2 regions of the Streptomyces antibioticus genome follow, and region 1 is predicted to be linked to the other one. Evidence: riboswitches for the same ligand, from Rfam matches in the RefSeq annotation. Region 1 holds a riboswitch; the other holds the start of a gene.

Region 1 (11,719 bases):
CTCCTTCTGGTCGGCCGTGGCGAACACGGCGTGGAACAGGCGCCGTTCGAAGCGGACGCCCTCGGCGAGGGTCGTCTCGAAGGCCCGGCCGACGGCCTCCTTCGCCATCATGGCCACCGGCAGGGACATGCCCGCCACCGTCTCGGCCACGGCGAGCGCCTCGCCGAGCAGGTCGTCCGCGGGCACCACGCGGGAGACCAGACCCGCGCGCTCCGCCTCCGCGGCGTCCATGGTGCGCCCGGTCAGGCACAGCTCCATGGCCTTGGCCTTGCCCACCGCCCGGGTCAGCCGCTGGGAGCCGCCGAAGCCGGGGATCACCCCGAGCTTGATCTCCGGCTGGCCGAAGACGGCGGTGTCGGCGGCGAGCAGGATGTCGCACAGCATGGCCAGCTCGCAGCCCCCGCCGAGGGCGTATCCGGCGACGGCCGCGACGGTCGGGGTCCGGAGCTGTCCGAGCCGGTCCCAGGCGGTGAACCAGTCGGCGAGGTACATGTCCATGTACCCCTGCGGCTGCATCTCCTTGATGTCGGCGCCGGCCGCGAACGCCTTGGCCGACCCGGTGATGACGATGCATCCGCAGTCCGGGTCCCGGTCGAGCGCCTCGGTCGCGGCGACGACCTCGTTCATCACCCGGAGGTTCAGCGCGTTGAGCGCCTTCGGCCTGTTGAGGGTGAGCAGGGCGGTGCGGCCCTTACGTTCGACCAGGACGGTTTCGTAGCCGTCGGTCATGTGCTCGGTGGTCATGTGCTCGGTGGTCATGTGGTGTCTCCGCTCCGGTCCCTGATGGTGCGTACGATGCCGGAGAAGTCCTCCGTGTCGCCGACGCGTTCGGCGTAGTCGGCGTACAACTCGGAAGCACGCAGGCCGAGTTCCGCGTGCACACCGCCCTCGCGCAGCGCGTTGGTCGCGAGGCCCAGGTCCTTGGCCATCAGCGAGGCGGCGAACCCGGGGCGGTACTCGCGGTTGGCGGGGCTCGTCGGCACCGGCCCGGGGACGGGACAGTTGACGCTGAGTGCCCAGCACTGCCCGGACGCCGTGGAGGCCACGTCGTACAGCGCCTGATGCGACAGCCCGAGGCTCTCGGCCAGGACGAACGCCTCGCTGACGGCGATCATGGAGATGCCGAGGATCATGTTGTTGCAGATCTTGGCGGCCTGTCCGGCGCCCGCGCCGCCGCAGTGCACGGCCTTCTTGCCCATGGCCTCCAGCAGAGGGCGTGCCTCGGCGAACTCGTCCTCGCCCCCGCCCGCCATGAAGGTCAGCGTGGCGGCCTCGGCCCCGATCACCCCGCCGGACACCGGCGCGTCCAGGGCGCGCATGCCCGCGGCGACGGCCCGCTCATGAGCGGTGCGCGCGTCGGCGACGTCGATGGTGGAGCAGTCGACGAAGAGGGTGCCGGGGCGGGCGGCGGCCAGGATGTCGTCGTAAAGGCCCAGGACGTGGCGTCCGGCGGGCAGCATGCTGATGACCACGTCGGCTGCGGCCACGGCCCCGGTCACGGATGCCGCGGGCTCGACGCCGGACGCGGCGGCGGCCTCCACGGCCGCGGGGACCAGGTCGTGGCCGAGCACACGGTGGCCGGCCTTGGCCAGGTTGGCGGCCATCGGGCCGCCCATGTGGCCGAGTCCGACGAACGCGACAGTGCGGCTCACCAGACCACCTCCTCGGGGGTGTCGGACAGGGCGGCGAGGCCGAGTTCGCGCTCGCCGAGGGGTGCGAAGAAGCGCTCGACGTCCGCGGCGGTGACCTCGGCGAGGGTCGCCGGCGACCAGCGGGGGTCGCGGTCCTTGTCGATGACCTGGGCGCGGATGCCCTCCACCAGGTCGGGGGCGCGCAGACAGGCGCGGGAGACGCGGTACTCCTGGTCGAGGACCCGCTCCAGCGGGCCGAGCCGACGGGCCCGGCACACGGCGGCCAGGGTGACCTTGAGCGCGGTCGGGGACTTGGCGAGGAGGGTCTCAGCGGTGTCCTTGGCGGCCGGGCCGCCCTGGGCGAGGAGGCGCCGGACGATCTCCTCGACGGTGTCGGCGGCGAAGCAGGCGTCGATCCAGTCCCTGCGGGCCGCCAGTTCTCCCGGCGGCGGCTCCTGGACGTGACGCCGGAGGGCGTCGCGCACCGTCAGCTCGGCGAGGTCCTCGACGAAGGACCGCAGCGATTCCGAGGGCATGTGGTGGTCGGCGAGCCCGCACAGCAGGGCGTCCGCGGCGCCGATCGCCGTACCCGTCAGGGCGAGGTGCGTGCCCAGTTCGCCGGGGGCGAGGGCGAGCAGGTAGGTGCCGCCGACGTCGGGTACGAAGCCGATGCCGGTCTCGGGCATGGCGATCCGGGACCGTTCGGTGACGACGCGGACGCTGCCGTGCGCGGAGATGCCGACGCCGCCGCCCATGACGATGCCGTCCATGACGGCGACGTACGGCTTGGGGTAGCGGGCGATCCGGGCGTTGAGCGCGTATTCGTCGCGCCAGAAGGCCGCCGAGGCGCTGCCGTCGCCGTCGCGGGCGTCGTCGTGGATGGCGCGGATGTCGCCTCCGGCGCACAGACCGCGCTCCCCCGCGCCCGTGACGACGACGGTCTCGACGGCCGGGTCGTCCTCCCACTCGGTGAGCGCCTCGCCGATGCGGAGCACCATCTCGCGGGTGAGGGAGTTCAGGGCCTTGGGGCGGTTGAGGGTGATGTGGGCGGCGTGGCCGCTCCGGTGGAACAGGACGTCGTTCATCCGAACGCCTCCGTCAGACCGCGGGCCACGATGACGCGCATGATCTCGTTGGTTCCTTCCAGGATCTGATGGACCCTCAGGTCGCGGACGATCTTCTCGATGCCGTACTCGTTGAGGTAGCCGTAGCCGCCGTGGAGCTGGAGCGCCCGGTCGGCGACCGAGAAGCCGGTGTCGGTGGCGAAGCGCTTGGCCATCGCGCACAGGTACGGCGCCTGCGGATCGCCCCGGTCGAGGGCGTGGGCGGCCTGCCGCACGAGGGCGCGGGCGGCGGCCAGTTCCGTGGCCATGTCGGCGAGACGGAAGCGCAACGCCGCCGAGTCCAGCAGCCGCCCGCCGAACGCCTCCCGGTCGGCGAGGTGGGCGAGGCTGCGGTCGAGGGCGCTGCGGGCGCCGCCCAGGGAGCAGGCGGCGATGCCGAGCCGTCCGCCGTTCAGGCCGTTCATCGCGATGCGGAAGCCTTCGCCCTCGCGGCCGAGGAGCCGGTCGGCGGGCAGGCGGACTCCATCCAGGATCACCTGGCGGGTGGGCTGGGCGTTCCAGCCCATCTTCCGCTCGTTCGGCCCGAAGGAGAGGCCGGCGTCGTCCTTGTCGACGATGAAGGCGGACACCCCGTCGGCGCCCGCACCGCCGGTGCGGGCCATGACGAGGTACGTCTGGGCGGCCCCGGCGCCGGAGATGAACTGCTTCGCGCCGTTCAGCACCCAGCCGTCGCCGTCCCGGAAGGCCCGCGTGGTGAGGGCGGCCGCGTCCGAGCCGGCGCCCGGCTCGGTCAGGCAGTAGGCGGCGAGATCCTCCATGGCGCACAGGCGCGGCAGCCGACGCTCGCGCTGGCCGGCGTCGCCGTAGCGGTCGATCATCCAGGCGACCATGTTGTGGATGGAGAGGTAGCCCGCGATGGAGGGGCAGCCGGAGGCGAGGGTCTCGAACACGAGGACGCCGTCGGATCGGGTGAGGCCGCTGCCCCCGGACTCCTCGCGGACGTAGACGCCGCCGAGGCCGAGGCCGGCCGCCTTGCGCAGCACGTCCACGGGGAAGTGTTTGTCGCGGTCCCAGTCCAGGGCGTACGGGGCGAGATGGTCCTGGGCGAAGTCGAGCGTGGTCTCCACGAGGGCCTGCTGGTCCTCGGTGAGCAGGGTGCCGGTCATGTCGCTCATCCCATCGTGGGGATCGTGAAGCTCGCGCCTTCCCTCAGGCCGGCGGGCCAGCGCGAAGTGACCGTCTTCGTACGGGTGTAGAAGCGGATGGCGTCCGGGCCGTGCTGGTTGAGGTCGCCGAAGCCGGATCGCTTCCACCCGCCGAAGGTGTGGTAGGCGACCGGAACCGGGATGGGCACGTTGACGCCGACCATGCCGGTGTTCACCCGCCGGGTGAAGTCGCGGGCGGTGTCGCCGTCCCGGGTGAAGATCGCGACGCCGTTGCCGTAGGGGTGTTCGCTGGGCAGCCGCAGGGCCTGCTCGTAGTCGGCGGCGCGTACGACCGACAGCACGGGTCCGAAGATCTCCTCCCGGTAGACGCGCATGTCCGGGGTGACCCGGTCGAAGAGGGAGGCGCCGGCGAAGAAGCCGTTCTCATGGCCTGCCAGGACGAAGTCGCGGCCGTCCACCACGAGTTCGGCGCCCTCCTCGACACCGAGGTCGACGTAGGAGCGGACCCGTTCGACGGCCTCCGGGCCGACCAGGGGGCCGAAGTCCGCCGCCGGGTCGTCGCTGCGGCCGATGCGGAGGGTGCCGATGCGCTCCTTCAGCCGGGCCACGAGCGCGTCGGCCGTCTCCTCGCCAACCGGGACGGCCACGGAGATCGCCATGCAGCGCTCCCCCGCCGAGCCGTATCCCGCGCCGATCAGCGCGTCCACGGCCTGGTCGAGGTCGGCGTCCGGCATCACGATCATGTGGTTCTTGGCGCCGCCGAAGCACTGGGCGCGCTTGCCGTGGGCTGCGGCGGTCGCGTAGACGTGCGCGGCGACGGGCGTGGAACCGACGAAGCCGAGGGCGGCCACCCGGGGGTCGTCGAGGAGGGTGTCGACGGCCTCCCGTCCGCCGTTGACGACGTTGAGGACACCGGGCGGCAGCCCCGCCTCCAGGAAGAGTTCGGCGAGCCTGAGCGGGACCGACGGATCGCGTTCGGACGGCTTGAGGACGAAGGCGTTGCCGCAGGCGAGCGCGGGCGCCGCCTTCCACAGGGGGATCATCGCGGGGAAGTTGAACGGCGTGATCCCGGCGACGACCCCGAGGGGAGCGCGCAGCGAGTGGACGTCGATGCCGGTGCCGGCGTTGTCGGTGAACTCGCCCTTGAGCAGATGCGGGATTCCGGCGGCGAACTCCACGACCTCCAGGCCGCGTTGGAGGTCGCCGTGGGCGTCGGCGACCGTCTTGCCGTGCTCGGACGACAGCAGCCGGGCGAGCGGGTCCCTTTCCTGCTCGACGAGCTGGAGGAACCGCAGGAGCACGCGGGCGCGGCGCTGCGGGTTCCACTCGCCCCATTCCCGCTGGGCGTTGACGGCGTCGGCGATCGCCGCTTCCGTCTCGGCGCGGCTCGCCAGCGGCACCAGCGCCTGGACCTCCCCGGTGTTGGGGTCGTACACCTCCCCGTAGGACCCCGAGGTGCCCGGGGTGTGCTTGCCGCCGACGAAGTGCGTCAACTCGCGCACGGAGGCGCGTTCGTGCTCTCGGACCATGACTGCCTGCTCTCGTCAGGAGGGATCCGGGGATGGCGCGGCAGGCCGCCGCATGCCGACGTGGTGGCGGGCGGGTGCGGGGGCTGCGCGAGATCGCGTATGGCGTACGGGCCGTCAGGTCCTGACGGTGACGTGCGGGAGCGGGCCGGGCAGGGGCAGTGGGGCCCTGCCGGGGTCGGGTGCGCGCACCGGTGCCATGCGTGTCAGCTCCATCCTCGTGGACAACACGGAACGTCCCGCGGCCGGTATCCTGACTCCCGGATCAGCGCGCGCCGTCCGCCTTCCCGACGTCCTTCTCGTCAGTGGCGTACCGCTCGACGGCGTACTTCCCGGTCACAGTGGCGGGACCGCGCCGGAATCGCACCGGCTTCCCTGCACCGCGGGCCTTGTACGCGCGACTATATAGTTGGACATCCTAGTAAATCCAGTGCGGCGAGCCCCTCCACGAGAACGTGGCTGGTCAGCCGGGTTCGGATTCCGCCGTCCGGGGGTCGGCGAAGCGCACCGGGGCGCGGAAGCGGGCCTTGCGGGCGGCCCTGCGGAAGGTGGTCAGCACCGCGGGGCCCGCCAGCAGGACGCACACGAAGTTGGTGACCGCCCGGCCGGTGTCCCAGCCGAGGGACGTGGCGAGGTCGAAGGCGATGTAGCGCTGCCACTGCTCGGTGAAGGGGAGGCCGGGCAGATAGGCGACGGAGCTGCCGGGGTCCACAGAGAAGGGCCAGAAGGAGAGGTTGAGCAGGAAGCCGAAGAGATAGCCGGAGAGGGAGCCGTAGACGGCCAGCATCAGCACCTCGCGCCGGCCGCTCGCCCGGGGGAGGAATCCGACGAGCATCCCGACGAACGCGCACCCGAACATCTGGTACGGCATCCACGGCCCGACGCCACCGGTGATGAGCGCCGAGGCGAACAGCGAGGTGCAGCCGAGGGTGAAGCCGAAGCCGGGTCCGTAGACGCGGCCGGCGAGGACCAGGACGAAGAAGACGGTCTCGACGCCGGCCGTGCCGGCTCCCAGGGGGCGCAGGGCGGCGTTCACCGCGGACAGGACGCCCAGCATGGCCAGGGCCTTGGAGTCGATGCCGCCCTCGGCGATCTCCGACAGCACCACGCACAGGACGAGCACCAGGAGCACACCGAAGATGACGGGCGGCGCGTAGTTCGAGCCGAACTTGCCGGGTGCGACGACGAACGGCCAGAAGAAGGCGACGACGCCGAGGAACGCCGCCATCGTCATGACGACGGCGACCCGTGGGGTCAGCCGGATGGCGGCGGTCCTCACGGTCGGGCCGCCTTCACCTGGTCGACGGTCAGATACGGCAGCGGTGCGAGGATCTTCGCCGTCTGGGGTGCGAACACCGGTGAGGCCACGATGACGTCCGTAGTCGGGCCGTCCGCCACGACGTCCCCCTCGGCCATGACGATCACGCGGTCGGCGGCGCGGGCGGCGAACTCGACGTCGTGGGTGGAGACGACGACCGATCCGCCGTCCGCCGCGAGGGTGTCCACGATCTTGATGAGCGCCGTCTTGGCGCGGTAGTCCAGGCCGCGGGTCGGCTCGTCCAGGAGGACGATCCGGGGCGCGGCGGAGAGCTGGATGGCGAGGACGAGGGCGAGTTTCTGTCCTTCCGACAGGTCGCGGGGGTGCGTCGCGTCGTCGATGCCGGGCGCGATGCGGTCCAGGACGTCACGTGCTCCGACCGTGGTGCCCGACTCGGCGTCCGCCTGGTCGAGTTCCTGCTTGACGCTCTCCAGGTAGAGCAGGTCGGCGGGCGTCTGCGGGACCAGGCCGACCAGTCGGCGGGCGCGTGCGGCGGGCACGTCGTGCGGGTCGGGTCCGCCGGCGACCTTCACCGTTCCGGCGCGGCGCGGTCCTGAGCCTTGCAGCGCCCAGAGGAGGGAGGACTTTCCGGAACCGTTGCGGCCCATGAGCGCGGTCACCTCACCGGAGCGCAGCTCCAGGTCGACCTCGCGTACGGCGGGCACGCCGCGGTAGGCGACGGTGATGCCGCGGGCCGTCAGCAGCCGGGCGGGCTCCCCCGCGGGCGCCGGGCGGACCGGGTCCGGGGTGCGGCCGGCGAGTTCGGTCCGCAGGGGTGCGGCGGCGCGGCGGGCGTCGCGGACGGACAGGGGCAGCGGCGACCAGCCCGCGGCACGGCCCAGTTCGACGATCGGCGGCGCGATGGCCGACGTCCGCAGGATGTCGGCGGGCGGGCCGATGCGGGCGCGGCCGTCGCCGGGGAGGTGGATGACGCGGTCGGCGTACTGGACGACGCGTTCGAGGCGGTGCTCGGCCATCAGGACGGTGACGCCGAGGTCGTGGACGAGGCGGGTGACGGCGGCGAGGACCTCCTCGGCGGCCGTCGGGTCGAGGGCGGAGGTGGGTTCGTCGAGGACGAGCACGCGGGGGTGGGCGGTGAGGACGGATCCGATGGCGACGCGCTGCTGCTGGCCGCCGGAGAGTTCGTGCAGGGCGCGGTGGCGCAGGTCGGCGAGACCGAGCAGGTCGAGGGTCTCCTCGACACGTTTGCGCATGGTTCCCGGCGGGATCGCCAACTGCTCCATGGCGTAGGCGAGTTCCTCCTCGACGGTGTCGGTGACGAAGCCGTCGATCGGGTCCTGCCCCACCACGCCCACGACATCGGCGAGTTCGCGCGGCGGGTGGTGGGCGGTGTCACGGCCGTCGACCGTGACCCGGCCGTACAGCGTTCCGCCGGTGAAGTGCGGGACGAGTCCGTTGACCGCGCCGAGCAGCGTCGACTTGCCGACGCCCGTGTGCCCGACGACGAGGCAGAGTTCGCCCTCCTCCACGGTGAAGTCGACGTCGCGCAGGGCGGGTTCGGGCGCGTCCTCGTAGTGCACGGTGACCTGGTCGAAGGTGATCACGGGGCGTCGGCTCTCCGGGTGGGGCTGGGCGGGGGCGCGAGGAATCCGGCGGTGCCGGCGAGCAGGATCGCGGCGGTCGGCACGAGGGGCAGTCGGGGCCAGGTGAGCGGGTAGAAGGTGGGGTTGAGCTGGGCGGGGTCGTAGCCGAGGTGGGTGAGGAGCAGGACGGCGGCCAGGACGCCGCTGCCCGCCACGGCCCACTCGGGCAGGCGCCAGGGGTCGGGACGGTAGGCGGTGCGGGTGACGCGTCGGCCACCGAGACGCAGGCCCGCCACGCACAGCAGCGCGCCGAGGCCCAGGGCGGGCAGGCCGAGGAAGGCGGGCGCGGTGGCGTCCAGCAGCCCGTAGGCGCCGGCGCACAGGCCGCACATGCCGAGCAGCATGAGCGCGCCGGTGATCCGGCGGGAGCGGGGGGTGGCGCGGCCCGCGCGGCCGTAGCCGCGGGAGTCCATGGCGGCGGCGAGGCGCAGCGAGCGTTCCAGGGCGTCCTCCAGGACGGGGACGGCGATGCCGCGCAGGGCCCGCGCGCCCCGGGTCCTGCCTGCCCTCAACTTCCGGGCGCGCAGCACGCGTTGCACGCTCTGCACAAGCTGTGGGGCCACACTGAGGGCGACGGTGACGGCGACGCCGAGTTCGTACAGGGCGCCGGGCAGGACGCGCAGGGCCCGTTTGGGGTTGGCGAGGGTGTTGGCGGCGCCGATGCAGCACAGCATGCAGGCCAGCCGCAGTCCGTCGGTCGCCGCCGACAGCAGCGCTTCCAGCGAGACCGGCCCGCCGATCCGGATGCCCGCGTACCAGTCGGGGGTGGGGAGGTGCGGGAGGGAGAACAGGAAGTGGTCGCGGGGTGTGATGCCGGTGGCGAACACGGCACGGAACACCACCCTGATCGCCACGACGGTCAGGGCCAGGTACAGGTAGTACTTGAAGCCGCGCGCCCAGGGTGCCTCGGTACGGCGGGCGGTGACGACGTAGCCGAGGACCGCGAGGACGAGGAACAGCAGCAGCGGGTTGTTCGTGCGGCTGACGGCGGTGGCGAGGGCCAGCGCCCACACCCACCAGGCCATCGGATGCAGGAGGCGCGGCAGCCGTCGCCCGCCCGCGTCCGGCGCCGGGCGGGGGCCGGACATCGGCGCCTCCACGGTCGTACGGGCCACCGCGGTCACTCGGTACGGCGACGCCGGCGGGCCGCGTAGGCCGCGGCGGCGCCGATCAGCGCGACGAGGGCGGCGCCGGTGACGACCGGGGTGATCGACCCGGCGTCGTGCCGCGCGTCGGCGGCGGGCGCGGCGTCCACGACGCCGGGGCCGGGACGAGGCGCGGCCACCGCGGGTGAGGACGTCGACGGGGCGGCGGACGGGCTCGGTGTCGGTGAAGGGGTGGCGCTGGGCCCGGTCTTCTTCGGCTTCTTCTCCGGTGCGGCGGTCGTCGGCGTGCTGGTCCGCGGCTGCGGGGCGGGGCCGGTGTCGACGCCGGGCGGCGGCGGGGGCGCTTTGGCGGTGGAGGCGGGCTTGGCGGTGTCGCCCTGCGGGCGGGTGTTGTGGGCGCGCAGTTGGTCGGGGGTGACCGTGGGGCGGCCCCGGGTGCCCTCGATGTCGGTGCCGCCGAAGATCCACAGGTCGACGCTGCCGGGCTTGGGCCGGTAGAGCATGGCGCCGAGCTGGCTGTAGCTCCAGTCCCGGGCGCCCGGGTCGGCGTGCCAGTACGACCAGTAGGCGGAGGCGGGCGGGGTGAGGACGCAGTCGTCCTGGGCGGGGGTCGGGTACTGCTTGCCGCCCCGGTGCCCGCTGTAGCCGATGCGGCAGATGAAGGCGGGGCCGTCGTGTCCGGTGCCGGTGGTGCGCCAGCCGCCCTGGTTGAGCAGCTCGTAGCCGGTGGTGGGGGTGGTGCCGCAGGAGCGGTAGACCGGGCCGCCCCAGTGGCTGAAGTCGACGGCGAGCACGACCCCGGAGGTGGTGGTGCACCGGCCCATGGGCTGCGGGTCGGCCTCGGCGGGGCCGGCCGTCGCGCCGAGGGCGGCGGCCGTCAGCCCGAGCGCCGCCGCGGCCCGCGGGAGTCGTACGGTCATCGTCCGGCTCCGCTCTCCGCGCGCCGGCGGGCGACGACCGCCGTGCGCCAGCCCGCGCCCACCAGCAGAAGGGCGATCGCGGCCAGGAGGCCGGCCCGGACGCCGGTGGAGGCCAGGGCCCCGCCGCCTCCGCCGCCAGCCACGGAGGACCCCTCGGTGTCGCCGCCGGGCGTGACGATCTGCGGGACCGTACCGCTCGGGCTCGGCGTGGGCTGCGGTGAGGTGCCGGCCAGGCTGCGTTCGAGCGTGCCGAAGCTGATGCCGGTCGCGCCGCCGACCGCCTGGGTGGAGGCGCGCAGGTCGGAGCCGTCCTGGCCTTCCTTCGCGACCCGGAAACCGCCGTCGCCGTTCTGCTGCGAGGCGAGGAACGTGCGGGCGTCGGCGATCTCGTCGGCGTACTTCTCCGCGTCCAGGGACAGGCCCTGCACCGCGAGCGCGGCCGAGTTGACGGAGTTGCCCGCGGCTCCCGGGAAGCCGCCGTCGGGCAGTTGCCGGGACGCGATCCACGCGAGCGCCTTGCCGACGGCCCGCTCCGCCTCGTCGCCGCCGACCAGGTCGAGGGCCATGGCCGCGATGGCGGTGGAGTCGACGTCGGAGTCGTTGGTGGCGGGGATCAGGCTGGGCCAGGCGCCGCTGTCCTGCTGGAGGCTCTCCAGATACGCGATCGGCTCCTGCGCCTTCTCACCGGCGCGCACCTGCGCGATCACCGCCAGGGACTGGGCGAACACCGACGGGGCGTAGGTGTAGGCGCCCTTGGCGGCGCAGGAGCGGTCGGGGGCGGTGCTGGGCTTCCCGCAGACGGCCTTGTCGAGGGCGGCGATGAGGTCGTGCCCGGCGAAGTCGCGCGGATCACGGCCTACGGCCTCGGCGAGCAGGGCCGTCTTGCCGAGGGAGCCGCCGGCGGCGTAGGGCGTGCCGATGCCGGTCCAGTCGCCGACGGTGCGGCCCTCGCCGTCCTTGCCCTCGTGGTCGAGGAAGTCGACGATGCCGCGCAGTTTGGCGTTGTTCAGGCCGGTGGCGGCGAGCGCGAAGGCGCCGTCGACGGTGAGGCCGAAGTCGGCGCGGGCCGTGCCCGGTCCGGCGGTGTAGTACCGGCCCTGCTTGAGGTTGGCGGCGCTGGTGAGGTAGGCGACGCCCTTCTTCAGGTCGGGGCCGTCGTACGGTGCGGGCGTGCCCGGGGTCGTCGGGGAGCCGGAGGGGGTCGCGGGCCCGGAGGAGGGCGAGGCGGTCGGCTCCGCGCCCTTGGCGGTCAGGGCGACGAGGCTGGTGCCGGCGCCGGCGAGGACGGCGGGCGGGGTCGGGTAGAGGGCCGGGTCGGTGGCCTCCTCCTCGAACCCGAAGCCGCCGCCGTCGAGTTGCTGCCGCGCCAGCCAGCCGACGGCCG
Region 2 (11,719 bases), 5.6 Mb from region 1:
GCTGAGCACCATCAGGAAGAACATGGGCTCGATGCCGGCCGTACCCGCGCCGATCGGCCGCAGGGCGGCGCCCGTCGCGGCCAGCACGCCCAGCATGGCGACGGCCTTCGCGCCGAGACCGGACTCGGAGATCGTCGCCGCGACCACCGCGACGAGGAGCACCAGCAGGCCCGCGAAGAGCCAGGGCGCGTCCTGGGCGTGGGCGTTCAGGGTGGAGGCGGGCGGGGCGAGGAACGGCCACGTGAACGCGATCACCCCGACCGCGCTGACCAGGGCCAGGGAGAGCAGGGAGCGGGGGCCGAGCCGTACGGCGCTCATGCGAGGGCCTCCCGGACCTGGGCGACGGTGAGCCACTCCTGCGGGGCGAGGATCTTCGTGACCTGCGGCGCGAAGGAGGGGGACGACACGACCACCTCCGCGGTCGGGCCGTCGGCGATCACCTCGCCCTCGGCGAGCAGGACGACCCGGTGGGCCAGCTCGGCGGCGAGTTCCACGTCGTGCGTGGCCAGGACGATCGCGTGTCCGGCCGCGGCCAGCTCCCGCAGTACGGCGACCAGACGGGCCTTCGCCGCGTAGTCCAGGCCGCGGGTCGGCTCGTCGAGGAGGAGCAGCGGTGGGCGGGCGGTCAGGACGACGGCCAGGGCGAGGGTGAGGCGCTGGCCCTCGGAGAGGTCGCGGGGGTGGACGTCGTCCGCGATGCCGGGGAGGAGACCGGAGACCAGGGCGCGGCAGGTGCCGGGTTCCGCCTGCGCGTCCCGGTCGGCGGCCGCGCACTCACCAGCGACCGTGTCGGCGTACAGCAGGTCACGGGGTTCCTGCGGGACGAGACCGACCCGGCGGACCAGGTCCCGGGGCGAGGTGCGGTGCGGGGTGACCCCGCCGACCTCGACCGTCCCGGCGGACGGCTCGACGAGCCCCACCAGGGTGGAGAGCAGGGTGGACTTCCCGGCCCCGTTCCGCCCCATGAGCGCCACGGTCTCCCCGGCGACGAGGGTGAGCCCGATGCGGCGCAGCGCCTGGACGTGGCCTCGGCGGACGGAGAGGGCGTGGACTTCGGCGGCGGGGGGTGCGGGGGTCGCGGGATCTGTGGGGGCGTGCGCCGGCGGCTGCCCGGGGGTCTTGGCCCGGCTGCCGTCCCGGCCGCGACCGGTGAGCTTCCCGAAGAGGCGCCACCGGGGGGCGGCGACGGGGCGGGTCGCGGGCGCAGGGGACGGAGACACGATGGCGGACGGCGTCGGCTCGACGGCTTCGCCGCCGGAGGAGGGGTCGGCGGCAGGGGCGGTGACGGCGGCAGTGGCGGTGACGGCGGCAGGGGTGCCGCCGCTTGCCGGGCCGACGCCGGTGGCCGGGCCGGGGGCGTTGGTCGCGTCGGCGGTGGTGGTCGGGACGCCGGTGGCTCGGGTGTGCTCGCTCACCGGGGTCGGCGGGGTCGCCGGGTCTGCGGGGGTGGCTGGGGCGTCGGCGGATACCGGGGTGGTGCCGGTCGGGTGGGCAGCGGCGGTGGCTGGACCGTCGGCGGTCATCGGATCTGCGGCGATGGCCGGGCTCGCGGTACTCGCTGGGTCCTCGCCGGTTGCCGGGTCTGTGGCGTTGGTCGGGCGGGCGGCCGTCGCCGAGGCGGTGGCGGTGGCGGTGGCCGGGCCTGCGGTGGTTGCTCGGCTGGCGGTGCTTGCCGGGCCCGTGCCGGTCGCCGGAGCCGTGGGGCCCGTGCCGGTCGCCGGAGCCGTGGGAGTGGTCCAGGTGCCGGCCGTCGTAGGGGCTGCCTGGGGCTTCCCGCCGGTCGGGGTCAGGACAGCCAGGCGTTCCCGGAGATCCGTGGCGCGGCGGCGGGCGTCGCGGACTGTGAGGGGGAGCGGGGTCCAGTGGGCCAGGCGGCCCAGGGCCACCACCGGGGGGTAGACCGGGGAGACGGACATCATGTCCGCCGGGGTGCCCAGGAGCGGGGGTGTGCCGGGGGACGGGAGGAGGGCCACCTGGTCGGCGTACTGGAGGACGCGTTCCAGGCGGTGTTCCGCGAGCAGGACTGTCGTACCGAGGTCGTGGACCAGGCGGAGGAGGACGGCGAGGACCTCTTCCGCGGCCGCCGGGTCCAAGGCGGACGTCGGTTCGTCGAGGACGAGGACCCGGGGGTGCGGGGTGAGCACCGAGCCGATCGCCACGCGCTGCTGCTGGCCGCCGGAGAGCGTGGCGATGGGGCGGTCGCGCAGGGCGGCGAGGCCGAGCAGGTCGAGGGTCTCCTCGACGCGGCGGCGCATCACCTCGGGGGCAAGGCCCAGCGACTCCATGCCGTAGGCCAGCTCCTCCTCGACCGTGTCGGTCACGAAGTGGGACAGCGGGTCCTGCCCCACCGTGCCCACGACGTCGGACAGTTCACGCGGCTTGTGGGTGCGGGTGTCCCGCCCGGCGACCGTCACCCGGCCGCGCAGGGTGCCGCCCGTGAAGTGCGGCACGAGCCCGGACACCGTGCCCAGCAGGGTCGACTTGCCGACCCCCGACGGGCCCGCGAGCAGGACGAGTTCGCCCTCGGGGATGGTGAGGTCGACGCCGCGCACGGTCGGCTCGGAGGCGCCGTCGTACGTCACGGAGACGTTCTCGAAGCGGATCACGACGGCTCCTTGGGAGGCGCGGGGGCGAGGAACGCGGGCAGCAGCCCGAGGAGTACGGCCGCCGCGGGCCACACGGGCAGCGTGGGCGCCGTCAGCGGGACGACACCCGGGTGCAGGGCCTCCGGATCGGTGCCGGACGCGACGGTCAGCAGCGCGGCCACCGCGACACCGGACCCGGCGACCAGACACGCGCGGGGCGTCCAGCGGTCCGGACGGTAACGCGTGCGGGGGGAGCGGCGGCCGCCCAGCCGCAGCCCGGCCAGCGCCGCCGTCACACCGGCCAGGAGGAGCGGCAGGCCGTAGTCCGCCCCGGCCGCGGTGAGCAGCCCGTACGTGCCCGCGCAGATGCCGAGCAGACCGCCCAGGGTGAGCGCGGTCGTCGTACGGCGGACGGGGGCGGGGACGTCGGCGGTACGGCCGTACCCGCGCGCGTCCATCGCGGCGGCGAGGGCGACGGAACGCTCCAGCGCGCCCTCCAGGACCGGCAGGCCGACCTGGAGGAGGCCGCGCACCCCGCGGTCCGGACGGCCCCGCAGCCGGCGCGCGGCCCGCAGCCGCTGGACGTCGGCGATCAGGTTCGGCGCGAAGGTGAGCGCCACGACCACGGCCACGCCCGTCTCGTACAGCGCGCCGGGCAGCGCCTTGAGCAGGCGGGACGGGCTCGCGAGGGCGTTCGCGGAGCCCACGCAGACCAGCAGCGTGGCGAGGCGCAGACCGTCGTAGAGGGAGAACAGGACCCCCTCGGCGGTCACCGCGCCGCCCAGCCGGATGCCCTGCGCCCACTCCGGCAACGGGACCTCGGGCAGCGTCACGATCACATGCGTGCCGGGGACCGGGGAGCCCAGCGCGACGACGAACACCAGCCGGATGACGAGGACGGCGAGGGCCAGCTTCAGGAACGCCGAGTAGGAGCGCGCCCAGGGCGTGGGCGGGCGGCAGGTCGTGACGACGTACGCGGAGGTGGCCAGGAGCAGGGCGAGGAGGAGCGGGTTGGTGGTGCGGGTGGCGGCGGTGCCGAGCGCCAGCGCCCACAGCCACCAGGCGGCGGGGTGCAGGGGGGTGCCCTGCGCTCGCACCGGCTCCTGGCGCACCGCCCCGCCGCCGGGGCGGCCGTCGTCAGCCATTCCTCCGCCGCCGTGCCTGCCAGACCGCCGCGCCCGCCAGTACGGCCACGACCGCGCCGCCCGCGATCAGGCCCACGGACGGGCCGGAGCCGTCGTCGTCCCGCTGTTCGCCCTTGGCGGTGGGCGTGCCGTCGGAGGACACCTGCTCCCCGCAGCCCGTCCGGGGGTAGCCCGCGATCGCGCAGAGCATGGCGGAGGTGTCGTAGCGCAGGGGCTTGGCGACCGAGGCGAGGGCCTCGGCCGTGGTCGCGTCGGGGGAGACCCGGGCGCAGGCCGAACGGGCCGCGGGCGGGGTTTCGCCGGACGGGGCGTCCGCCGCCGTACCGAAGTCGATGACCAGGGCGACCCGCTTCGTCCCGTCCTTCGCGGGCGTCCGCGCGCAGATCGCGTCGAACGACGCTGCGCCGCGCGGCTGGTCCGCGTCGGAGGAGTCCGCGCTGACCGCGAACCGGAAACCCTGGACGTCGCCGTCGGAGGGGCGCGCGGTGGACGGCCCCTGGGTGGCGTAGACCCAGCGGTCGCCGGACCGGTCCCAGAAGGACCAGTACCGGTAACCGGCCGCCTGCGCCTGGGCGGGGACCAGGAGCAGCAGCGCCAGCGCCAGGAGCAGGACGCGCGCGGCGGCGCGGCGGCGACAGGGGTGGAGGGATCGCCCGGGCGTCACGACTGCCGCCGCTTCCGGCCGCGGACCATGAGGACGAAGCCGATGGCCGCGCCGACGAGGAGACCGCCGCCGATGGTGTACGCGGGGCTCAGACCCTTGTCGTCGTCCTTCTTCTCGGCGGACGCCGTGCTCTGGTCCTTCTTCTCCACGGCCTTGGGCGCCGGCCCGGTCGCGTTCAGCAGCTTGACCAGGTCCTGTCCGCCGAAGTCCCGGGCGTCGGCGCCCCGGGCCGCGTTCGCGACGAAGACGAGCTGGGCGTAGGCGGCCGGGCCGCTGTCCTTCGCCCACTGCGCGAAGTTGCCCTCCAGCCAGCGCAGGGGCGCCTCGGCCTGGTCGTTCAGGCCGGTGGAGGACAGGGCGACGATCGCGTCGGCGGTGTTGCCGTAGTCGGGCTGGTCCTCGGCGCCGGGCAGCGCGGACGTGAGGTGGCCGTCCTTCGCCATGGCCTCGGCGAGCCAGCCGGCTCCGTTCGCGGCGCCCTTCTCGGGCTCCTTGGAGGCGTCGAAGGCCGTGCAGGCGGCGGGGGAGGCGGAGTCGTCCTGGCGGCTGCCGGTCAGCGGCTCGCCGAGCAGGCCGAGCACGGCCGCCGCGGTCGCGTCCGCGTTGGCCGCCAACTCGCCCTTCTTGCCGGGCTGGTAGGCGAACGCGCCCGCGTCCTTCCCGTCGCACGGCAGGGCGAGCGTGTGCAGGGCGTCGTAGGGGGACTTGCCGCCCTTGCGGAGGTTCGGCACGGTCTCGCCGCCCTGGGCGAGGGCACCGGCGACGACCGAGGTGGAGTTCGCGTCGCTGGCGCCGCCGGGGGTGTAGCCCCAGCCGCCGTCGGCGTTCTGGACGGACTTCAGCCAGGTCACGGCCTTGCGGACCTCGGCGTCGTGGTTGCCGAGCGCGGCCAGTGCCTGGGTCGCGGCGGCCGTGCTGTTGGTGTCCACCATCAGCTTGGCGTCGCAGGGCTTGCCGGCGTCGGCGCGGAACGCGGCGAACGCGCCGTTCGCGCACTGCTGTCCCGCCAGCCAGGCCACCGCCTTGTCGGCCGGGGTCACGCCCACCGACTCCTGGGCGAGCAGGGCGAGCGACTGGCGCCACACGCCGTCGTAGGTCGGGTCGGTGGTGCCGTAGAGGCCGTCGGGTATGGCCACCGACGGGGTGGGCGACGGGGCCGGTGACGAGCTTGCGGCGGCGGCCGGGCCGGCGCCCGCGAGCACGACGGCGGTGGCGGCCAGGGCCGCTGCGCGGTGACGGTACTTCATGATCGGCGGGTGCCTCTCCCGGTGGGGGAGCCAGGCAGCACGGGACACCCCGGCGGCTCGGCTCCGCATTCCTCGACGGTGCCGCGCGACGGCGGGCTCGCCGACGCGCATGAGCCGGTCACGATCCCGTACGCGGCGGTCCGGCTGGCCACGGGGTGGCTTCACGGTTGCGGGTCAGCGCCGGAATTGCACCGGCTTCCCCCCGTACGAGCGTGATACGACGCGGTCACTCTACCCGCAGGTAGCCGGGAGGCTGAGGGGCGGCTGTGCGGCCGGGCGGCTCGGGCGTAGGTTTCGGCGCATGAGTGCGACGGGGAGGGGGCCGGGCGTCCCGGGCAGACTGCTCGGTTCGGGCCGCACGGCCGACGTGTACGAGATCGACGAGGCGTGGGTGCTGCGCCGCGACCGGGCGGGGTACGGGGACGCGGCGGCGGAGGGGGCGCTGATGGCGCACGTCCGCGCGCACGGCTATCCGGCGCCTGCGGTACGGCCGTCGCCCGGTGCGCTCACCGATCTGGTGATGGAGCGGGTGGACGGGCCGACGATGGTGGAGGCGTTCGCGGCCGGTGCGCTGGACCCGGTGGAGGCGGGCGCGCTCCTCGCCCGGTTGCTGCGTGAGCTGCACGCCGTGCCGGGGCTGACCTCGCCCGACGCGCACGTCCTGCATCTCGACCTCCACCCCGAGAACGTCATCCTCTCGGTGGACGGACCCCGGGTCATCGACTGGGCCAACGCGGCGGAGGGCGACCCGGCGCTGGACTGGGGCACCTCGGCGGTGATCCTCGCCCAGGTCGCCGTCTCCGCCGAGCCGGTCGCTGCACCGGCGGGCGAGATGCTGGCGGCGCTGCTCGCGGACCCGTCCGCGCTCACGGGGGAGGGGCTGACGGAGGGCGGCCTGACGGAGGACGGCCTGACGGAGGCGCTGCGGCGGCGGGCGGTGAATCCGACGATGAGCCGGGAGGAGATCGAACTCCTGGGTGCGGCGGGGGAGTTGGTGCGGTCGGTGGCCGGTCTTTAGAGGAGTGGCGCCGGTCCGCCGCTTGGGAGGAACAGCGTGCGGGCCGCGAGGAGCCAGGTGCCGTCGGGGGTGCGGCGGAGGGTGTCCTCGTAGTGGCCGATGCGGATGTCGGGCTCGGTGGCGGGCGGGGCGGGGGGTTCGCTGCGGCGGGGGTCGTTGCGGGGTCCGGCGCCGACGGCGGCCGTACGGTCGTGTTCGACCCGGAAGGTCGTGAAGTACGAGGTCGCCGTCGCCGTGTCCGGGGAGACCACCTCGACGTGCACGGACGACATCAGGCTGCGGGTGTGCCGGTCGGCGGGGCGGGAGTCGAAGTGGGCGCGGAGCGCGGCGCGGCCGGTGATCCGCCGGTCGCCCTCCGGCCAGGTCCAGGTGCCGTCCTCGGTGAACAGCTCGGCCACGGAGGCGGGTTCATCGAGGTCCAGGCTCCGGACGAGGTCGAGGAGCAGGCGCCGGCAGGCTCGTTCGGCGAGGAGCTGCTCGATCGGGTCCATGGGCGATGCCACCAGGGGTGCCGGAACGGGTGCGAGGCGGTGTGCGGCGGTGCGGTTCGGGGCGTTCTGCGGGCACCGTACGGCGCGGGCGTGAACTCGGTGGATCGGCCGTGTGAACGCTGACGGCATCCGTGCCGGACCGTCGGTCAGGCCGCCACGTAGGTCACCGGTTCGCTGCCCGTCACCGCTTCTGCGCGCCCCAGTTTCACCAGGCGCCGCAGATGGGCCTCGGCCTCCGAGACCGCGATGTTCCTCGACCCGTAGGGGATCTGCGCCCAGGGCCGGTTCCACTCCATGCGCTCGGCGAGCTGCCAGGGGGTGAGGGGGGTGGAGAGCAGGGCGAGGAGTCCGGTGAGCCGGTCCTCGTGGTGTGTGAGCAGGTCCCGTACCCGGGCCGGGGCGTCGGTGAACGGGTGCTGGTGGGCCGGGAGGACCTCGGCGGGGGCGAGGCGGCCGACGCGTTCGAGGGAGTCGAGGTAGTCGCCGAGCGGGTCGGTGACGGTGGCGTCGTCGGGATCCTCGTACAGGCCGATGTGCGGGGTGATCTCGGGCAGCACATGGTCTCCGGAGAACAGCCGCCCATGGCCCGGCAGTCCACCCGGGTGCTCCTCCTCCAGGTGGAGACAGACATGGCCGGGGGTGTGCCCGGGGGTCCAGATCGCCCGCAGGCGGCGTCCGGGCAGGTCGAGCAGTTCACCGGGGACGATCTCCCGGTCGGGCAGGGCGGGGGCGAACCCGGGCAGGGCGCGGCGGGCGGTCCGCAGCGGCGCGACATGCTCCTCGGGGGCACCGGCGGCGGTGAGCTTGTTCGCCATGTACGTGTACCAGTGCTCGGGCCGCGTCTCCCGGGTCCGCCGCACGATCGAGGCGTCGGCGGCATGCATCGCCACCCAGGCCCCGGACGCCTCCCGCACCTTGCCGGAGAGCCCGTGGTGATCGGGGTGGTGGTGGGTGATGACGACGCCGTACACCTCACCGACGCCACCCGCACCGCACGCTGCGAGCCCGTCGACCAGGACATCCCAGGCCCCCGGATCGTCCCACCCGGTGTCGACCAACACGGGCCCACGGTCGGTGTCGACGACGTACACGAGGGTGAAGCCCAGGGGATTGTCCGGAATGGGAACCCGCAGCGAACGCACCCCACCGCCATGGTCGTACGCCCGGACCTGACCCCGACTGCTCACCATCTGCCCACTATAACGAGAACGAGTTCCAATGGGTGCCCGAGTCGACCGTCGACTGTTCCCGACGCCTAACTAGCCCCACAGGAATGCCAGTCGGAGTCCGGCGGAACCTCGTCGTCGCTCGTGGCCAGGGCGAGGTCCGTCGCATGGACACTGTCGCCCCGCGCCACCCGCACCTTGAGGACACCGGCCGTCCAGCCCTCGAACTTCAGCGCGTAGACGGTGCGTTGGGTATCAGCCTTGCCGTTCACCCGGATCTCCCGGAACTCCACCGGTGCGCCGCCGCAGGTGACGGTCCGGATGGTCTCGCGGTCGGCGGCGACGAGCAGAACGTATCCGCCCGGTGAACCGAAGTCCGTTTCGTAGAGGCGGATCAGCTTCGGGGTGCGGCTGAAGGGCTTGGTGGACTCATGGCACTGCACGGTGTGGTGGCTGGGGTCGTATATCGCGATGCAGTAGCGCCCGTCCGCTGTCGACCAGAAGAACGCGGTGCTCTGCGGGTACGCGCCGACCACGCTCAGCCCCTCGCCGTCAGGGGCTTTGGTGCCCGTGGCGATCTTCGTCAACACCTGCTGCCGATGCGACTCGACCCGCTCCCGCGCCTGTTCCCGTGCCGACGGCCCGGACGGCCCGGACGGCCCGGACGGCCGCACCGACGCCGTTGACGACGAGCTGCGTTCGGGATCCTTCGCCGCGCCCCCGCCCTGCGAGCACGCCGCTAGAACGGTCGCGACCGCCGCCGCCCCCACAGTCCTGGCCCATATCCGTCGCCCCATGGCCCCCGCCCCCCGCTGTCGGATGCAGATCATCGTAGGTCGTCGCCGCGCCCTGGCTTAGTTCAATTAGAACTGGTATCAGTTCTGAAACACCGTCAGAAGCGAAGGCAGTGGACATGGCCGAGCTCGTGGAACACGGACAGTTGGTCATCGGGGGGAAGCTGACCGAACCCCTGGGTGAGGGTGTGATCGAGGTGGTCTCGCCGCATACCGAGGAGGTCATCGGGCGGGTGCCGCACGCCTCCGAGGGGGATGTGGACCGGGCCGTGGCCGTCGCGCGGCGGGCCTTCGACGAAGGGCCCTGGCCTCGGCTGTCCCTCGGCGAGCGGATCGCCGTCGTCGGGCGGATCAAGGACGCGATCGCCGTGCGGCACGAGGAGATCGCCCGGGTGATCTCCTCCGAGAACGGCTCCCCGTACTCCTGGAGCGTCCTCGCCCAGGCCCTCGGCGCGATGATGGTGTGGGACTCCGCGATCAAGGTCGCCGAGGGATTCCCGTACGAGGAGCGGCGCGACGGCGTCCTCGGGAAGATCCTCGTGCGGCGCGAGCCCGTGGGCGTGGTCGCGGCCGTCGTTCCCTGGAACGTCCCGCAGTTCGTCGCCGCCGCCAAGCTCGCCCCCGCGCTGCTCACCGGCTGCACCGTGGTCCTCAAGCCGTCGCCCGAATCGCCCCTGGACGCCTACATCCTCGCCGACATCGCCCGCGAGGCCGGGCTGCCCGAGGGCGTGCTGTCGGTGCTCCCGGCCGACCGCGAGGTCAGTGAGTACCTGGTCGGGCACCCCGGCGTCGACAAGGTCTCCTTCACGGGCTCGGTCGCGGCCGGCAAGCGGGTCATGGAGGTCGCCGCCCGCAACCTCACCCGCGTCACCCTGGAGCTGGGCGGCAAGTCGGCGGCCGTCGTCCTGCCGGACGCGGACCTCGCCACGGCCGTCCCGGGCATCGTCTCCGCGGCCTGGATGAACAACGGCCAGGCGTGCGTCGCCCAGACCCGCATCCTGCTCCCGCGCTCCCGCTACGACGAGTTCGCCGACGCCTTCGCCGCAGCGGCGAGCGCGCTCGTGGTCGGCGACCCGCTGGACCCCGCCACCCAGGTCGGCCCCCTGGTCGCCGAACGGCAGCGGCGCCGCAGCCTCGACTACATCCGCATCGGCCAGGAGGAGGGCGCCAAGATCCTCACGGGCGGCGGCCGTCCGCCCGGCCTGGAACGCGGCTGGTACGTCGAACCCACCCTCTTCGGCGACGTCGACAACTCCATGCGCATCGCCCGCGAGGAGATCTTCGGCCCGGTGATCTGCCTCCTGCCCTACGGCGACGAGGACGAGGCGCTGAAGATCGCGAACGACTCCGACTACGGGCTGAGCGGCAGCGTCTGGACGGGCGACGTGGCCCACGGCGTCGACGTCGCCCGCCGGGTCCGTACCGGGACGTACTCCGTCAACACGTTCAGTCTCGACATGCTCGGACCGTTCGGCGGCTACAAGAACTCCGGTCTCGGGAGGGAGTTCGGGCCCGAGGGGTACTCCGAGTACCTGGAGCACAAGATGATCCACCTCCCGGCGGGCTGGGAGGGCTGAACCATGGGGGCGACTCCCCTGCGCGAGCAGCCGGGCGTGGGCGCGGGCGACCGCTGGCACGTCGAGGTCGACCGCTCCCTGTGCATCGGTTCCGCCCAGTGCCTCCACCACGCCCCGGACGGGTTCCGCCTCGACAGCGCCCGTCAGTCCCGCCCGGTCGACCCCGACACCGACGCCAGCGAACAGGTGCTGGCGGCGGCCGAGGGCTGCCCGGTGGAGGCGATCATGGTGACGCTGGCGGGGAGCGGCGAGCCCGTGTTCCCGCCGGAGGAGTAGAGGGGCCCGGAAGGACCGGCAGGGCTCACGCCCGCGGCTCCGTCACGTCGATCAGGCGGCACACCGTCTCGATGTCCACGCGGACCTGCGCGATCGAGGCCCGCCCCGAGAGCCAGGTGATCAGGGCCGAGTGCCAGGTGTGCTCGATGACGCGGACGGCGGAGAGCTGCTCGGGCGTCGGGTCCTCCAGGCCCATCGCGTCCAGGATGATCGCCGTCGTCTGCCGGGAGACCTGGTCGACCTCGGGCGAGACGCTGCGGTCGGCGAAGGTCAGCGCGCGGACCATCGCGTCGGCCAGATGCGGTTCGCGCTGGAGGGCGCGGAAGGCGCGCATCAGCGTCTCCGCGACCCGCTCCGCCGCCCGTTCGCCGGTCGGGGGCTTGCGGCGCAACGTGCCGTGCATGTGCTCCAGTTGGTCCTGCATGGTGGCGACCAGCAGATGCACCTTGGACGGGAAGTAGCGGTAGAGCGTGCCCAGCGCGACCTGGGAGGACTCGGCGACCTCCCGCATCTGCACCGCGTCGAAACCGCCCCGGCTGGCGAGCTGGGCGCTCGCGTGCAGGATGCGCCGACGGCGGGCCTCCTGCCGCTCGGTGAGCGGGGAGGGGCCCCCGGACCGGGTGGCGCCGAGAGCCGGGGAGGGGGTGGCGGCGGGCGCGGGGGAGGGAGCGGTGGCGGGGCGCTGGGTGCTGTCTTCCGCAGGCATGGGTCCTGTTCCGTGACAGTCGGTGAGGGCCGGTGATCACACAGCGGAAG

The links. A riboswitch is a leader RNA that binds a small molecule or an ion and turns the genes downstream of it on or off. The one in region 1 is predicted to bind cobalamin.
Region 2: it holds a riboswitch for cobalamin, as region 1 does, so the genes downstream of both, AFM16_RS12260 (SCO2321 family membrane protein) here and AFM16_RS37440 (CoA-acylating methylmalonate-semialdehyde dehydrogenase) in region 1, are expected to answer to the same signal.

Annotation. Positions count from the first base shown of each region.
Region 1 is NZ_CM007717.1:8,322,369-8,334,087, reverse strand. It holds gene AFM16_RS37460 (enoyl-CoA hydratase) at 1-729, opposite strand, end outside; gene mmsB (3-hydroxyisobutyrate dehydrogenase) at 756-1,652, opposite strand; gene AFM16_RS37450 (enoyl-CoA hydratase/isomerase family protein) at 1,649-2,716, opposite strand; gene AFM16_RS37445 (acyl-CoA dehydrogenase family protein) at 2,713-3,861, opposite strand; gene AFM16_RS37440 (CoA-acylating methylmalonate-semialdehyde dehydrogenase) at 3,867-5,390, opposite strand; cobalamin riboswitch at 5,614-5,787, opposite strand; gene AFM16_RS37435 (ECF transporter S component) at 5,851-6,621, opposite strand; gene AFM16_RS37430 (ABC transporter ATP-binding protein) at 6,663-8,270, opposite strand; gene AFM16_RS37425 (energy-coupling factor transporter transmembrane component T) at 8,267-9,397, opposite strand; gene AFM16_RS37420 (hypothetical protein) at 9,430-10,335, opposite strand; gene AFM16_RS37415 (prenyltransferase/squalene oxidase repeat-containing protein) at 10,332-11,719, opposite strand, start outside.
Region 2 is NZ_CM007717.1:2,756,639-2,768,357, reverse strand. It holds gene AFM16_RS12280 (ECF transporter S component) at 1-318, opposite strand, end outside; gene AFM16_RS39970 (ABC transporter ATP-binding protein) at 315-2,606, opposite strand; gene AFM16_RS12270 (energy-coupling factor transporter transmembrane component T) at 2,603-3,730, opposite strand; gene AFM16_RS12265 (SCO2322 family protein) at 3,723-4,394, opposite strand; gene AFM16_RS12260 (SCO2321 family membrane protein) at 4,391-5,641, opposite strand; cobalamin riboswitch at 5,777-5,896, opposite strand; gene AFM16_RS12255 (phosphotransferase) at 5,943-6,659, shown strand; gene AFM16_RS12250 (nuclear transport factor 2 family protein) at 6,656-7,150, opposite strand; gene AFM16_RS12245 (Strvi_7410 family MBL fold metallo-hydrolase) at 7,297-8,340, opposite strand; gene AFM16_RS12240 (hypothetical protein) at 8,406-8,906, opposite strand; gene AFM16_RS12235 (aldehyde dehydrogenase) at 9,230-10,687, shown strand; gene AFM16_RS12230 (ferredoxin) at 10,691-10,963, shown strand; gene AFM16_RS12225 (TetR family transcriptional regulator) at 10,989-11,669, opposite strand.